2 regions of the Actinoplanes sp. NPDC051343 genome follow, and region 2 is predicted to be linked to the other one. Evidence: riboswitches for the same ligand, from Rfam matches in the RefSeq annotation. Region 2 holds a riboswitch; the other holds the start of a gene.
What was found. Region 2 has a riboswitch for ZMP and ZTP ahead of ACIA5C_RS38755 (phosphoribosylaminoimidazolecarboxamide formyltransferase). Riboswitches for the same ligand answer to the same signal wherever they lie in the genome.
Positions count from the first base shown of each region.

Region 1 (7,189 bases), on a different contig from region 2:
GCCGTAGGCCAGCCCGCCGAGGGCGTTGTCGTGCCAGAACTTGGCGTAGTAGTTGGCCGGTGCGGCCCGGTAGTAGTTGCTCACCGTCTGCTGCTGGGAGGCGGGCAGGTCGGCGGTGTGCCGGTTGAGCGCCGCGCACTGGGCCGCGTTGGCGGCTTCTGGCCCGCTGCACCCGAAGATCTGCTGGGTGGTGGCGCTGATGCCGTTGGCGGCCGCGTACGAGGACATGTAGTTCTGGTTGGGGCCGCCCGGCAGGAAGTTGGAGTCGCTGCCCGGCGACAGGATGCGGTACGGCGCGGTCGCGGTGGCCTCGTGCTGGAACTCGGCCGGCACCGCGGCGGCGAAGCGGGAGAACGTGGCCGTACGGTCCTCGGTGAAGGTGTTGTAGTTCTCGCCGACCTGCTGGTCGGTGCCGTCCTTCGAGTGCAGCCGCATGGCGATCTTCAGGCCGAACGCGTCGACCCGGGTGGTGTTGCCGTTGAAGACGCCGGCGCCGACCGTGAACTCGATGAAGTCGAAGTACTGGCTGTTCGGCGAGCCGAGGTAGAAGTACATCCGGCCGGCCGAGTTGGCGGGCATGTCGAGGAACTGCTGCTCGGCAATCGAGTGGGTCTGGCCGTTGAAGCTCCAGTAGACCTGGCTGTCGGGGTATTTGCCGTTGGTCCGGTTGAGGACCTGCACCTCGACGACGTTCTTGGCCGCCGGGATGCTGCCGGTGTCACCCCAGAAGGAGGCCGGCATGGTGTTGCCGGAGCCGCCGGTGGGCGGGGTGGTCGGCGGCGTCGTGGTGCCGCCGCTGACCGAGCCGAAGACCTGGAATTCGAAGAGCGAGTAGCCGTACGGGAGGGCCCGCACCGTGCCGTTCATCCGCACGTAGCGGCCGGTGCCGTTGACCGTCAGGTTCTGCACGCCGCCCGGGCCGGTCGTGGTGCTGTAGATCGTGGTCCAGGTGCTGCCGTTGGCCGAGGTCTGGATCTGGAAGGACTTCGCGTACGCCGCTTCCCAGTTCAGGGTGACCGAGGTGATCGTGGCGGTGGAGCCGAGGTCGACCTGGAGCCACTGCGGGTCGCTGAACGCACTCGACCACCGGGTGCCGGTGTTGCCGTCGACCGCGGCACTGGCCGGGAACGAAGCGTTCTCGGAGCTCGACGCGGTCGCGGGCTTGCCTTGGGAGATGAGGGTTGAGGCGGCGTGGGCCTGCACCGAGGTGAGAGCCGCATAGGCGGCGACGAGGACGACGATGACGGCGCCGAGCACTGCGGTGAGCAGCCGGGGGCGACGCCTGGGGATGGCGTGTTCCATGGACTCTCCAGGGGAATGGCGGTGGTGCGCCCGAGTCGTCCGCCGGTCGGGGAACCGGCGTAGGGATCAACGGCAGAGAGCGCTCTCTTGGCGAGTCTCATCGATGCCGGTCGTCCTAGGCAAGTAAAACCGGTTCCGGAACCGGTCTTAAGCAACCGCGGCGAGGAGCTGAAGCTTCTCATAACTAGGCGATCCGGGCGCCGCGGTGAAGACCACCAGGGTCTGCTCCTGCTCGGGGTCGAACAGGTTCTGGCACCACAACTCGAGCACGCCCAGATCGGGCACCACGATGCGCTTGCGGTCGACGTGTGAAAGCCCGACCTCGTGATCGGCCCACACCTCGGCGAACTCCGGGCTGATCGCGAGCAGCGCCCGTACGATCTCGCCGGCCCGGCCGCCGGGGTCGGTGGCGTACCGCATGCGCAGCTGGGCGGTGAAGACCCGGGTGTGCAGCGGGTGGTCCTCGGCCACGTACCGGTCGCGGCTGGACGGGTCGGCGAACCAGCGATAGACCGTGCTGCGGTTCAGGCCGGTGAAGCGGGACTCGTCACCGAGCAGAGCCACCGCCGGCGGCGTCTGCAGGATCGTCTCGCCGTAGCGGTTGACGACCATCGCCGGGGTGTCCTGCAGTCGGTCGACGACGCGCAGCATGCCGGGGCTCAGGTGGTCGTCGCGGATCAACCGCCGCGGGACGGCGTGGCCGCCGATCCGGAACAGATGATCGCGGTCGTCGAGGCTGAGGTGCAGGCCGCGGGCTATCGCGGCGAGCATCTGCTCGGACGGCTGCGGACCGCGTTGCTGCTCGATGCGGGTGTAGTAGTCGGTCGACATCCCGCTGAGCGCGGCCACCTCCTCGCGGCGGAGGCCGCCGGTGCGACGCCGGTGCCCGCGGGGGAGACCGACGTCCTCCGGCTGGAGCGCCTCGCGGCGGGTGCGGAGGAAATCCGCCAGTTGCGCCCGGTCCATCGTCACAGTCACACCACCCAGCGTGCCGGGCTTTCGAGGGCGGAGGAAGGGATCACGAATCCCCCGTATGCCGGGCGGCCTGGCGCAGGTCGATGTCCTCGATCAGCTCCCGGGCGATCGCCTCGGTCAGCCGCCGGTCACGCACCGCGACGCCGAGGGCGAGCCGCTGCTTCTCGAACCCGTCGTCGACGTCGGCGGCCGGCTCGGCCGCGGCGTCGGCGATGGTCCGGGCGGCGTCCTCCCGCATCGCCTCCTCCTCGGCCCGGTCCGCGGTCAGGTCGAACCGGAGCCGCCGGGCCAGCGCCTTCACCGTTGTGCCCTGGATCAGCAGGGTGCCCAGCGTGACGAAGAGCGCGATCGCCTGGATCTCCGGTCGGCCGGGGAAGGGCCGGTGATCGTCGGTGAACTCGGGGACGGCGGCCGCGGCGGCCAGGGTCAGGATGCCCCGCATGCCGGTCCAGCCGACCAGCACGATCTCCTTGTGGGTCGGAGGCGAGTAGTTCCGGGCGCGCTTGCCCGCGTTCGCCATCTGTTTCTCCCACTGCTCCCGCAGCTGCGGGTTGCGGGTCAGCCGCCAGCCGACCAGCCGCCACTGCAGCACGCGCCGGCCGAAGAGCACGTAGACCCCGGCCATCCGGATCAGGATGGCGGCGACCAGCAGCACCCCCGAGGCGACCAGCGTGCGGGTGAGGTGCTCCTCCCGGAAGACCTCCTCGAGCACGAACTTCAACTGCAGACCGATGTACGCGAACACGAACGTCTCCAGCAGGAAGTCGAGGACCGGCCAGAACGCGTCCTCCTGCAGGCGGGTGCGGTAGGCGCCCGGATATTGGTGCTTGGGGTCGAGGCTGAGGTTGACGCTGACCGAGAACGCGGCCGTGACGACGGCCAGGATGCCCGACACGTGCGCCTGCTCGGCGGCCAGGAACGCGGTGAACGGCAGCAGCAGCACCAGCGAGGTCTCGAGGGTCGCGTTGCCCAGCCGCGGGCGGATCCACAGCACGATCACCGCCATGACGGCACCGATCAGGATGCCGAGCAGCGCGTTCTTGAAGAACTCGAGGGTGCCCGCGGCCCAGCCGGTGTGGTTGCCGTTGACCGCGGCGACCGCGATCGCGAACAGCGTCAGCGCCGTCGCGTCGTTGACCAGGCTCTCGCCGGTGAGCGTCGACGTGATGCGTTTGGGCAGCCCCAGCTCATCACCGTGCGACACGATCGTGATGGTGTCCGGCGGGGCGAGCACCGCGCCGAGCACGAAGCAGGCCGCCGCCCCGATCGACGGCAGGATCCAGGTCGAGATCACCCCGAGCGCGCCCGTGGTGAGCAGCACCAGCGTGATGCCGAGCGTGGTGATCGAGCTCAGGTTGGCGCCGAACGCCGAGAACGAGGCCCCGCGGGTCGCCGAGTAGAGCAGTGGCGGGATCACGATGGCCAGGATCAGCTCCGGCTCCAGCTCGAGCCGGGGCATCTGCGGGATGAACGAGGCCCCGGCCGCGAGCACGACGATGACCAGCCCGGACTCGAGTCCGCGCCGCCGGGCGATGGCCGACACCGCGATGCCGGCACCGACGATGAGAAGAAGCTGAACGCCGTTCACCCGGGTCAGGCTAGTGATCGTCGGTTTCGGCAGCGGGAACACGCCCGGGCGTTCTCCGCCGAGAAGGCGGCCCCGGATGTCCGGACGGGTACTCCCGGTGAGCTCGGGCGCCGGTATGCTCGGCGGCGGGCCGTGACTGGCGCGTTGGGATGGGTCACCATCGGGGAGCGGCCCCGTCGACATGACGACCTGCCGTGCGCCTGGGCCTCAGCATCGTGCTAAGGAGGTCCCATGTCTGACTTGAGTCCCGAATCCACTGCTTTTCAGGCGGCCATCGAGGTCGTGCGCAGTGTCGAGCCCCGGATCGCCGACGCGATCGTCAAGGAGCTCCACGACCAGCGGGAATCGCTGAAACTGATTGCGAGTGAAAACTACGCGTCCCCGGCCGTTCTGCTCGCCATGGGCAACTGGCTGTCCGACAAATACGCCGAGGGCACCATCGGCCGCCGCTTCTATGCCGGCTGCCAGAACGTCGACACCGTCGAGGCGGTCGCGGTCGAGCACGCCAAGGCGCTGTTCAACGCCCCTTACGCCTATGTTCAGCCGCACTCCGGCATCGACGCCAACCTGGTCGCCTACTGGGCGATCCTGGCCGACCGGGTCGAGGTGCCGGCGCTCAAGAAGTTCGAGAAGCGGCAGGTCAACGACCTCAACGACGCCGAGTGGGCCGAGCTGCGGCAGGCGTTCGGTAACCAGCGCATGCTCGGCATGAGCCTCGACGCGGGCGGCCACCTCACCCACGGCTTCCGGCCCAACATCTCGGGCAAGATGTTCGACCAGCGCAGCTACGGGGTCGACGCGTCGACCGGCCAGATCGACTATGCGGCCCTGCGCGAGACGGCCAGGGAGTTCAAGCCGCTGATCATCGTGGGCGGCTACTCGGCGTACCCGCGCAAGGTCAACTTCGCGAAGATGCGCGAGATCGCCGACGAGGTCGGCGCGACGTTCATGGTCGACATGGCGCACTTCGCGGGCCTGGTCGCGGGCAAGGTCTTCACCGGCGACTTCAACCCGGTCGAGCACGCCCACATCGTCACCACGACCACCCACAAGAGCCTGCGCGGCCCGCGCGGCGGCGCGGTTCTGGCCCAGCCCGAGCTGGCCGACCAGGTCGACCGCGGCTGCCCGATGGTCCTCGGTGGCCCGCTCAGCCACGTGATGGCGGCCAAGGCGATCGCGTTCGCGGAGGCCCGCCGGCCGGAGTTCGCGGGCTACGCCCAGCAGATCGTCACCAACAGCCAGGCGCTCGCCGAGGGCCTGCTCTCCCGCGGCGTCGAGCTGGTCTCCGGCGGCACCGACAACCACCTCGTGCTGATCGACGTGCATCCGTTCGGTCTCACCGGCCGCCAGGCCGAGCAGGCCCTGCTCGACTCCGGCGTGGTCACCAACCGCAACGCGATCCCGCAGGACCCGAACGGCGCCTGGTACACCTCGGGCATCCGCATCGGCACCCCGGCCCTCACCTCGCGGGGCCTCGGCACCGCCGAGATGGACCAGATCGCCGAGCTCATCCACACCGTGCTCGCCGGCACCAGCCCGGCCGAGGGTTCCAAGGCGAAGTACTCCCTCGACCCGGCCCTCGCCGACCGCGTCAGCAAGCAGGCCACCGAACTGCTGGCGCCGTTCCCGCTCTACCCGAGCGTCACGCTCTGACGGTGAGATGCCCGGCCGCCGAAGCGGCCGGGCATCCGGCTCTCAACCGGCCAGGAGGGCGAACCACCGGGTTACTTCCGGTACGCCGAGGACTTCGGAGCCCTCGTGTACGAACCCGTTGTAGTCCCGGTCGACGCCGAGGTTCACGGTCGGCGCGTCGAGCGCGGCCTGGCAGTGCTCGGTGTTGGCGTTGACAGCCTCCTCGTCGCCCGGGCTGTAGTAGAGCCGCACCGGCATCCGCGGCGTCCAGTCGGTGCAGACGCTGTCGAGCACGGCCAGCGCGTCGGCGAACCGGCCGGTCGGGTGCAGCAGCATCTGCTTGCCCCGGACGGTCAGCAGGTCGTCGATCGAGGCGGGCAGCGCGCCGAGCACCTCCTGGCCGGTGTGTGTGCCGTCGAACAGTCCGGCCAGCGGCACGTAGTCGGGCTGGAACACGTCGGCCGGCTCCCGGTAGATGTCGTGCAGCCGGTCGAAGGCAACCAGCAGATAGGTCGTGTACGCGCTGGCCAGCAGCGGTTGTACGGCGGGCGTGAACAGCGACGGGATCGCCGCGTGCCGGAAGTCGTAGGCGCCGCTGATCGGAGCCACCGCGGCGGCCCGGAACCACGGGTCGCCTCCGCGCTGCAGCGTGCGGGCCAGGCTGAGAGCAGCCGAGGCGCCCTGCGAGAACCCGGACAGGTAGACGTCCCGGCTCAGCGAACGCCCCTGCTGGGCGACGAAGGTGCGGGCCGCCCGCAGCAGGTCGAGTGAGGCGGTGGTCTCCGACGGCACGTCCATCCACGGGTGCGGGCCCGGGCCGAGACCCAGCCCGAGATAGTCGGGCGCGACCGCGGCGAACCCGGCCGACGCGAACGTGACCGCCGGCCCGTCCACGAACACGTCGTCCGAAGTGGACGGCGCGTCATCCTTGTAGATCTCGGTGCCGTGCCCGAATTCGACCGTCGACAGCCGTCGGGAACCGCTGACCGGCAGGGCGACCAGCCCGCTCGCGGTGGTCGGCTTCCCGGTTGCGCTGGTGGTGCGATAGACCAGCCGATAGGTGTGCACCCCGTAGCGGTCGGTCTCGGGACTGAAGCCGTCGGAAGTCAGGTACGCGTCGACGTCGGCGCGTGTGGCGTACTCGTGCAGGCTGGTCGCCGAGACCAGCCCGCCGAGCGGAGGCGCCGCCTGCGCCGGTGCCCCCGTCACCGCGAACGACCCCGCCACCAGCGTCGCCGCGATCCCCGAACTCAGCGTTTTCCTCATAGGACCGACGCTAGAAATTCGCGGCCGCCGAATCAGCCCGGCCAGCATCCGGATTCGGAGTAGGGCTGTCCCTACCTAGGAAGCTCGTGGAGCCGCACGTCGACCAGAGCACCGTCGGTGACCACGGCGGTCATGTACGTCGCGTACGGCTGGCGCCGGCGGTCGGTCGGCGAGCCCGGGTTGAGCAGGCGCAGCCCCGAGGGGGCGGTCGTGTCCCAGGGGATGTGCGAGTGGCCGAAGACCAGGAGGTCGACGTCGGGGAAGCGGGCGGCCATCCGCTCGGTGCGTCCGGTCGACGGCCCGGAGTCGTGCAGCACCGCGATCTTCAGGCCGGCCGGCGACGCGTACGCGATCTCCGGGAGCCGGGCCCGCAGGCCCGGACCGTCGTTGTTGCCGAAGCAGGCGATCAGCCGGTCGGCGCGCGCC
Region 1 covers NZ_JBITEL010000027.1:19,151-26,339, reverse strand. Annotated here, with positions in the region: gene ACIA5C_RS46820 (beta-1,3-glucanase family protein) at 1-1,302, opposite strand, end outside; gene ACIA5C_RS46815 (helix-turn-helix transcriptional regulator) at 1,450-2,268, opposite strand; gene ACIA5C_RS46810 (cation:proton antiporter) at 2,321-3,865, opposite strand; ZMP/ZTP riboswitch at 3,988-4,078, shown strand; gene ACIA5C_RS46805 (glycine hydroxymethyltransferase) at 4,097-5,518, shown strand; gene ACIA5C_RS46800 (alpha/beta hydrolase family protein) at 5,561-6,763, opposite strand; gene ACIA5C_RS46795 (metallophosphoesterase family protein) at 6,835-7,189, opposite strand, start outside.
Region 1: another riboswitch for ZMP and ZTP. It lies ahead of ACIA5C_RS46805 (glycine hydroxymethyltransferase); the one in region 2 lies ahead of ACIA5C_RS38755 (phosphoribosylaminoimidazolecarboxamide formyltransferase).

Region 2 (7,189 bases):
CCGCACGATCCTCGGCGGCAACGGCATCAGCGGCGAATACCCGGTCATGCGGCACGCCAACAACCTCGAAAGCGTCCTCACCTACGAGGGCACCTCGGAGATCCACCAGCTGGTCATCGGCCAGAAATTGACTGGTTTGAACGCCTTCGCCGGCTGACAAGTCGAAATTGTCGTACGCGTCTTCTACCTTTGAGTCATGGCAAACTCACCGGATGTCGAGGAACCGACCAGGGAGTACCCGGTCCCCGACGAGGCCGCCGGTCCCGCCGTTCCTCCCCCCGCCACCCCGACCGCTGACGACCCGACCGCCGACTCGCCGAGCCGCCCCAGCGGCTTCGCCCGGCTGCTGATCTTCACGGCGTTCGTCTTCGCGCTGATCGTCGCCGCCTGCCTGGGGCTCCGCGCGGTGCACGTCCTGCCCAGCTTCAGCAACCCGTTCGCCGGCAAGACCACCGACCGCAGCCAGCCGGTCCTCCTGCAGTCCATGCGCGACCTGAGCCGTTACGTCGCCGCCGACGGCACGTTCCAGGTGATCGTCGACCTCCAGCAGGACAAAAACAACATCCCCGACTTCCTGATCAACGACCGCACCCTGTTCGTCGGGTCGGGCACCGTCGAGGAGTACGTCGACTTCGGCGCGCTGAGCACCAACGCCCTCAAGGTCGACGACACCAAGAAGTCGGTGACGATCACGCTGCCCCCGCCGCAGCAGTCCACGGCCGCCCTCGACATGAACAAGAGTTACGTCGTGGCCGAACAGCGGGGCCTGCTCAACCGCATCGGCGACGCCTTCAAAAACAATCCCAACCAGCAGCAGAAGGTCTACCAGCTGGCCCAGCAGCGGATCACCGACGCGGCCAAGGGCAGCGGCCTCGACCAGCGGGCCCAGGCCAACACCGAGAAGATGCTGGAAAGCCTCTTCACCCGCCTCGGCTTCACCTCGGTCTCGGTAACCTTCACCAACCCATAGCCCTCACCCGCCCACCGGAGCTCGCTCACCTTGGGCTCCGGCCCACCTCACCGCCCGGCCCGTCGCACACCGTGCCGTTCCGTCCAGCCTCCTGGCCAGCGCGGTCTTGGCCGAGCGCGCGGGCCCTCGATGCTGGCGGCCGGTGCAGGGCGGGCGTGGTGCGCGGGCGAGGACGGCTTTGGTCGGACGCGGTCTCTTGATCCAGGCGGCCCTTTCCGGGTGGTGTGGTGCGCGGGCGAAGTGGCCTTGGCCGAGCGCGGCCTCGTGACTCGGGCGCCGGTTGTGGGCGGCCGGTTGTGGGCGGGGGGTCCGCGGGCGAGGTGGCCTTGGCCGGACACGGGCTCTTGATCCTGGCCGCCGGCTCCGGACGAAGGTGACCTTTCAGGCAAAGCGACGACAGTCGTTCGAGCGAACGCGGCCTCGGATGAACGCGGCTCTCGGGAACGTGACCCGCGGGCTCTCGCCGTGAGTGCCTTGCGCAAATTACTCAGGCGGCTTCCGGCCGACGCGGGCTCAGGTCAATTCGGTCGCACTGTGAGCTGCGGCGTCGTACGTTGCCGGTCATGGACGCCTTCGAGTCGCTCATGGCCGAGGTGATGACTTGCGCCGACCGCTTCGGACACCGCGAACACCTGCACCTGGCCTGGCTTGCGGTCCGCCGCCACGGCCCCTCGGCCGCACCCGACCTGCTCGCGGCCGGCATCCGCCGCACAGCGCGCTACGCCGGCGCCCCGCAGAAATATCACGCCACCATGACCCAGGCCTGGACCCACCTGGTCGCCCACCACGTGCCGGAGGGCCCCGACGACTTCGGCGCCTTCCTGCAGCGCTTCCCCCGGCTCCTCGACAAGCGCCTGCTGACCGCCCACTACTCCAGCTCCCGCCTGGCCTCCGCCGAGGCCCGCGCTTCCTGGATCACGCCCGACCTGGCGCCCTTCCCCACCACACCGGAATCCCCGCAGCCAGGCACCACCCCTTCCGAAGGCCCGTAAACCAAGCACAGTGTCGGCGCCCACCGGCCCGGACCGGTCACCGACCAGAGCCCGGTCCCTGAGTCCACCGACGACGGGTTGCGACCGATCCCGTGGCTGCATCCGCGGAGCGCCGGCGTCGAGACGCCACGCCGGACACAGACCGGTGGTCGGCGCCGAGGTTGCCTGCCGGCTCCGACACAGGCGCCGAGGTCGCGGCATGGTTTGAGCCAGCGGCGCGGCTCCTCGGTCTTCCCTGGACGTGCTCGAGGTGGCGGGGGTGGAGCCCGGTCCACCGGGGTCCGGGGAACGAGCCGCGGTCCGGGGAACGAGCCGCGGTCGGACCGGGACGCACGCGGACCGGCGAGGCCGGGTCGCGGCAGAGACCGAGACCGAGGCCACGGCCGCCCGACGAAGCCGTCCCGCAGTGCGAGAACCGCGGCTCAGACCCGTGAGCCCCCCGGCCGTCGCCGAATCCCCTGGAGACTTTGAAGCGGATTTCGGCTGGGCTTGAGGGTGGGGGGAGGCGCGCTGACGCCGGTTTTCCCTGAGGCCGTGGAGCGGGCGAGGCTGAATCGGGACTGACGCCGTTGGAACGGGGCCGGCCGTGACCAGGGCCGAGACTGCTGCCGAGAGTTCGGGCGGACCTCAGCCGGCTAGGTGAAGGGAAGACGGCGGCGATCTGACGCCGGGCTCGGCTGTCGATGTCGGCGACGCCTTCGCGGCGAGTAACTCCGCGCAACCCGAAGGCGGCCGCCTGCCCCGCTCCAACAACTGAGCGCAACCAACGCCGCACCTTGAGCGGCAATGCTTCGGTGGCCGGTGAGGTGACGCCCTCAGCCGACGGCGATTACCGCGGCATGGACGGCCAAACGGAGCGTTGTCAATGCCGGAAGAGTCGCTGCCCGGTCTGGATCAACGAGATGCCCCGGCGGCGGCATTCGGCGGCGATTTCGGGGGAGCGGGCCGACCCGCCGGGCTCGGCGATGGCGGAGACGCCGTGGCGGTGAGCTTCGGCGATGTTGTCGGTGAACGGTAGTGCGCCGTCCGAGACGAAGGCTATGCCGTTGAGCCGGGCCAGCCAGGCGGACGGATCGGGGACCGCCTGGGCGGCGGTGAGCTGCGCGTTTACCCGATCGTGGATGCGGGTGGCCGGCGAAGCAGGCACTGACGGATGTCGCCGCAGCCACCAGGTGTCTACCTTTGATCCGGCCAGCGCCGTGCAGTCGATGCGGGACTGTTGTCCGGCCGCTACGCCGAGGGCCATCCCGTCGGTTACGTAGACCACCGAGTTGGACTGGGTGTAGCGGGCGATCACCGCGCCGAGGAGCAGGTCCCCGGACAGCGGTGGAAGGGGGAGGTCGACCGGCTGCGTGATGCGGAGGCCGTACACCTCGCGGACCTCGATGGGCGGCGGTGTGAACGAGGGGTCGGCCTCGAGGATCAGGAAACGGCCGTTCTTCTTGGCGGCGAGCGCGGCCACGACGCCCGGTTCGAAGCCGGGGGCGATGATGCCGTCCGACACGACTTCGCGCAGGAAGGCGGCCAGTTCGAGGTCGACCGGGTGCGAGACGGCCACGAAATCGCCGTAGGAGCTCTTCGGATCGGCGTCCCGGGCGCGCACATAGGCGCTGGTCAGGGAGCCGACGTGGCCGGGGTCGAGGCGGTAGGCGGCGGCCATCGCCGGGTCGATCCGGCCGGCCACGGCCGCGCCGGCCGGGGAGACGTGCTTGAAGGACGCCGCCGAAGGAAGACCGAGGGCCAGGGCGGCCTCGCGGACCAGCTGCCAGCTCCCGAGGGCGTCGAGCAGATTGACGTACGAGGGAAGCCCGCTGACCACCCGCAGGGGCGCCGCTCCCGGCTCGACGGGTGCCCAGGTCGCGGGGGTCTGGTGAGGGTTGATGCCGTAGCGGAGCACCCCGACGTTTTCCAGCACTGTGCCTCCAAGTTACGGAGGCACCCAGGCGGTCGGCACCCGACAAATCGGCCGGGCCGCTCCCCGGTGGTGCTCCACCCTCGCCAGTCGCGGCCCGGCACCGACTCTACTCGTTGGGCATCAACGCCCAGAGGATCAGATAGATGATGAACTGGGGCCCGGGGAGCAGGCACGAGACAACGAAGATGAGGCGCATCACGCCGGAGGACACTCCGAAGCGGCGGGCCAGGCCGGAGCAGACCCCGGCGATCCAGCGGTCGTTGCGGGGTCGGGCGAGGCGGGTCACGGTCACCACTCCTTCAGGCTCGGCCGCGGCGGGCGCCGCGACCTGATTCGACGGTATGGGCGTCCGGCCGCCCTTCCCTCGATCTGGAGGTGGAGATCGGCGACCGGATCCCCGTACGGGTGACCCGTACCCCCTGAGCACCCGCTGTTAAGCTCTCTTTCAGCTCCCAACCCTTAGATTTCCCGCGCCGATTTTCATCAGACATGTCGGGCGGGCCGAGGAGGCAAGCGGTGATGCTGGGGTGACGCTGGCCGTCCTTTACGCCGGTCCAGGCAACTCCCTCGATCCCGCCGACGCCGTCCGGCTGGCCGACGATCTGACCGCCGCTCTGCGCGCGGCCGGCGCGTCCGAGGTCGACCGGGTGACCGTGGGGAGCGAGATGGCGACGCTGGCACGAGACGAACCGGTGCTGTTGTGCGCCGACAACCTGGTCGCCCACCCGAGTCTGTTGTGGACACTCGCTACCGAGCCGGCCGGGCGCACGACGGCGCTGGTCGTCCCCGACCCGTCCGGTGACCTGCGCGACGACCGGGGCCGGGTGGTGCCGGCGGCCGACGGGACGGGCACGGCCCGGTTCGCCGGAGCCATCATGATCGCCCCGGCCGATCTGCCGGTGCTGGCCAGGTCGGCCGGGCAGATGCGGTCGGCCGACGATCTGCTGCCGGCTCTGCTGGCCAACGGCCTGGTGCCGATCGCCACTCCGGTCCGTCTGCTGCACGCCGAGCAGGTGCGCACCACCGAATCGTTGAGAAAGGCGCAGGCCGCGGTCGCGGGGATCGACGAGGACCGGGCGCGCCTGCGGCTCGCGGTGAAGGAGAAGGACGACTTCTTCACGACGTACGCGGTGAGCTCCTGGTCGCCCCGGGTGACCAAGATCGCCGCCCGGTTGGGTCTGACCCCGACCGCGGTGACCGGGTGGTCGGTGCTGTTCGCGGTCGCCGCCGCGCTCTGTTTCTGGCAGGCCTCGCGCCCGGCGATGATCCTCGGCGGCATCCTGCTCTACCTGGGCTTCGTGCTGGACTGTGTGGACGGTCAGCTGGCCCGCTACACCCGCACGTTCAGCACGTTCGGCGGCTGGCTCGACACGATGGCCGACCGCGCGAAGGAGTACGCGGCCTATGCCGGTCTCGCGGCCGGCGCCGACCGCATCGGGCTGCACTACGCGTGGCCGCTCGCGATCACCGCGATCCTCATGCAGACCGTCCGGCACATGACCGATACGTGGTACGGCGCCCTGCACGACGAGGCGGCGTCCCGGCCCCGCCCGCAGGCCATGGGTGGGGTGGGCGCGAAACTGAGCGCCGCCTCCAACCGGGTGCAGGGCGACACCGGCTCGGCGGCGTACTGGCTGAAGCGAATCGTGGTCTTCCCGATCGGCGAGCGCTGGGCCCTGATCGCGCTGCTGGCGATCTTCACCGACGGGCGGGTCGCGCTGACCGCGGTCGTGGGTTGGGGTGCGCTGGCCTTCGCGTACACCCTGGCGTTGCGCTCTCTGCGCTCGCTCTCGATGAAGGTCGGTGTTCTCGACACCGTCGACACGATGCGGCACCGCGACGACGGCCTGCTGACGCGCCGGGTGCTGTCGCGGGCCGGACTGCCGGCCCCGCTGGCGGGTGCGGCGCTCGGTGTGGTCGGCGCACTGGGTCTGGTCGTCGTGGCCTTCGCCGGGGGGCCGGCGCGGCCGCTGCTCGCGGTTGCGGCCCTGTTGATGCTCGCCGCCGGTGCGGCCGCTCGGGCGCGGCACGGCGGCCCACTCGACTGGCTGGTGCCGGCGGCGTTGAGGGCCGGCGAATACCTGCTGGTCGTTGCGGTCGGCGTGATCGGAAAAACGCCGCCGCCGGTGGTGTTCCTGCTCCTGTTCCTGCTTGCGCTCCGGCACTATGACTTGACCGCGCGGATGGAGAAGGGCGCCCCGGCGGGAACCGGTGGCTCGGCTGGGCTGGGCTGGGACGGGCGCGTGGTGGTGCTCGCGGTGGCCGGCCTGACCAGTTGGGCCACGCTCGGTGAAGCGCTGCTCTGCGCCGCGGTGGCCGTCTCCTTCCTCGACAAGATGCGCCGAGATCGGGGCCTGGACGCGAACCGCCGCGCCGTCGGCGAAGCGGCGGGAGTCCGGGCGTGAAACTGCTCAGCATCGTTCTGCCGGTCTACAAGGTTCAGGGTTACCTGCGCCAATGCCTCGACTCGCTGCTCGAACAGTCCTATCCGGACTTCGAGATCGTTGCCGTCGACGACTGCTCGCCCGACCGCAGCGGCGAGATCCTGGCCGAATACGCGGCCCGCGACCCCCGCGTCCGCGTGATCACAGCGCCGGAGAACCTCGGGCTCGGCCGGGCCCGCAACCTGGGCCTCGAGCACGCTAAAGGCGAGTACGTCTGGTTCCTCGACAGCGACGACTGGCTTGCCATGGGTGCGCTCGCCGCGGTCGTCCGGCGCCTGCAGGAGACCGGCGCCGACCTGCTGATCGCGGGTTGGGACCGGGTGCACTGGAACGGCAAGGTCGACGCCGGCACGGCCAAGAAGCTGCTGTCCAAGGCGCCGGAGACGTTCACCGCCGAGCAGTGGCCGGCCGTGCTCGACGTGCTGCACGTGGCGTGGAACAAGGTGGTGCGCCGTGACCTGCTGACGCGGCTCGGGCTGGAGTTCGAGACCGGCTGGTACGAGGACGTCTCGTTCACCTATCCGCTGCTGGTCGCCGCCGACCGGATCACGACCCTGCCCCGCACGTGCGTGCACTATCGGCAGCGGCGCACCGGGGCGATCACGCGTACGGTGGGCGACCGGCATTTCGAGGTCTTCGACCACTGGGAGCGGGCGCTCGAACTGGCCGGCGACCCGGGTAACGACCTGAAGGGCCGGCTGTTCCGCCGGATGATCTGGCACTACCTGCAGGTGCTGCGCCACGAGACCCGGGTGCCGGCCGCCTCCCGCCGCCGATTCTTCGCCCGGATGGCCGAAAACTATCAGCGTTTCCGGCCGCCGACGGGCTTCCCGGAGCCGTCCTCCCGGCTCGAGCGGCTGCGTTTCGA
Region 2 covers NZ_JBITEL010000015.1:81,714-88,902, reverse strand. Annotated here, with positions in the region: gene ACIA5C_RS38770 (acyl-CoA dehydrogenase family protein) at 1-157, shown strand, start outside; gene ACIA5C_RS38765 (DUF4230 domain-containing protein) at 197-970, shown strand; gene ACIA5C_RS38760 (hypothetical protein) at 1,534-1,962, shown strand; gene ACIA5C_RS38755 (phosphoribosylaminoimidazolecarboxamide formyltransferase) at 2,825-3,877, opposite strand; ZMP/ZTP riboswitch at 3,893-3,978, opposite strand; gene ACIA5C_RS38750 (PspC domain-containing protein) at 3,984-4,163, opposite strand; gene ACIA5C_RS38745 (DUF5941 domain-containing protein) at 4,405-6,282, shown strand; gene ACIA5C_RS38740 (CDP-glycerol glycerophosphotransferase family protein) at 6,279-7,189, shown strand, end outside.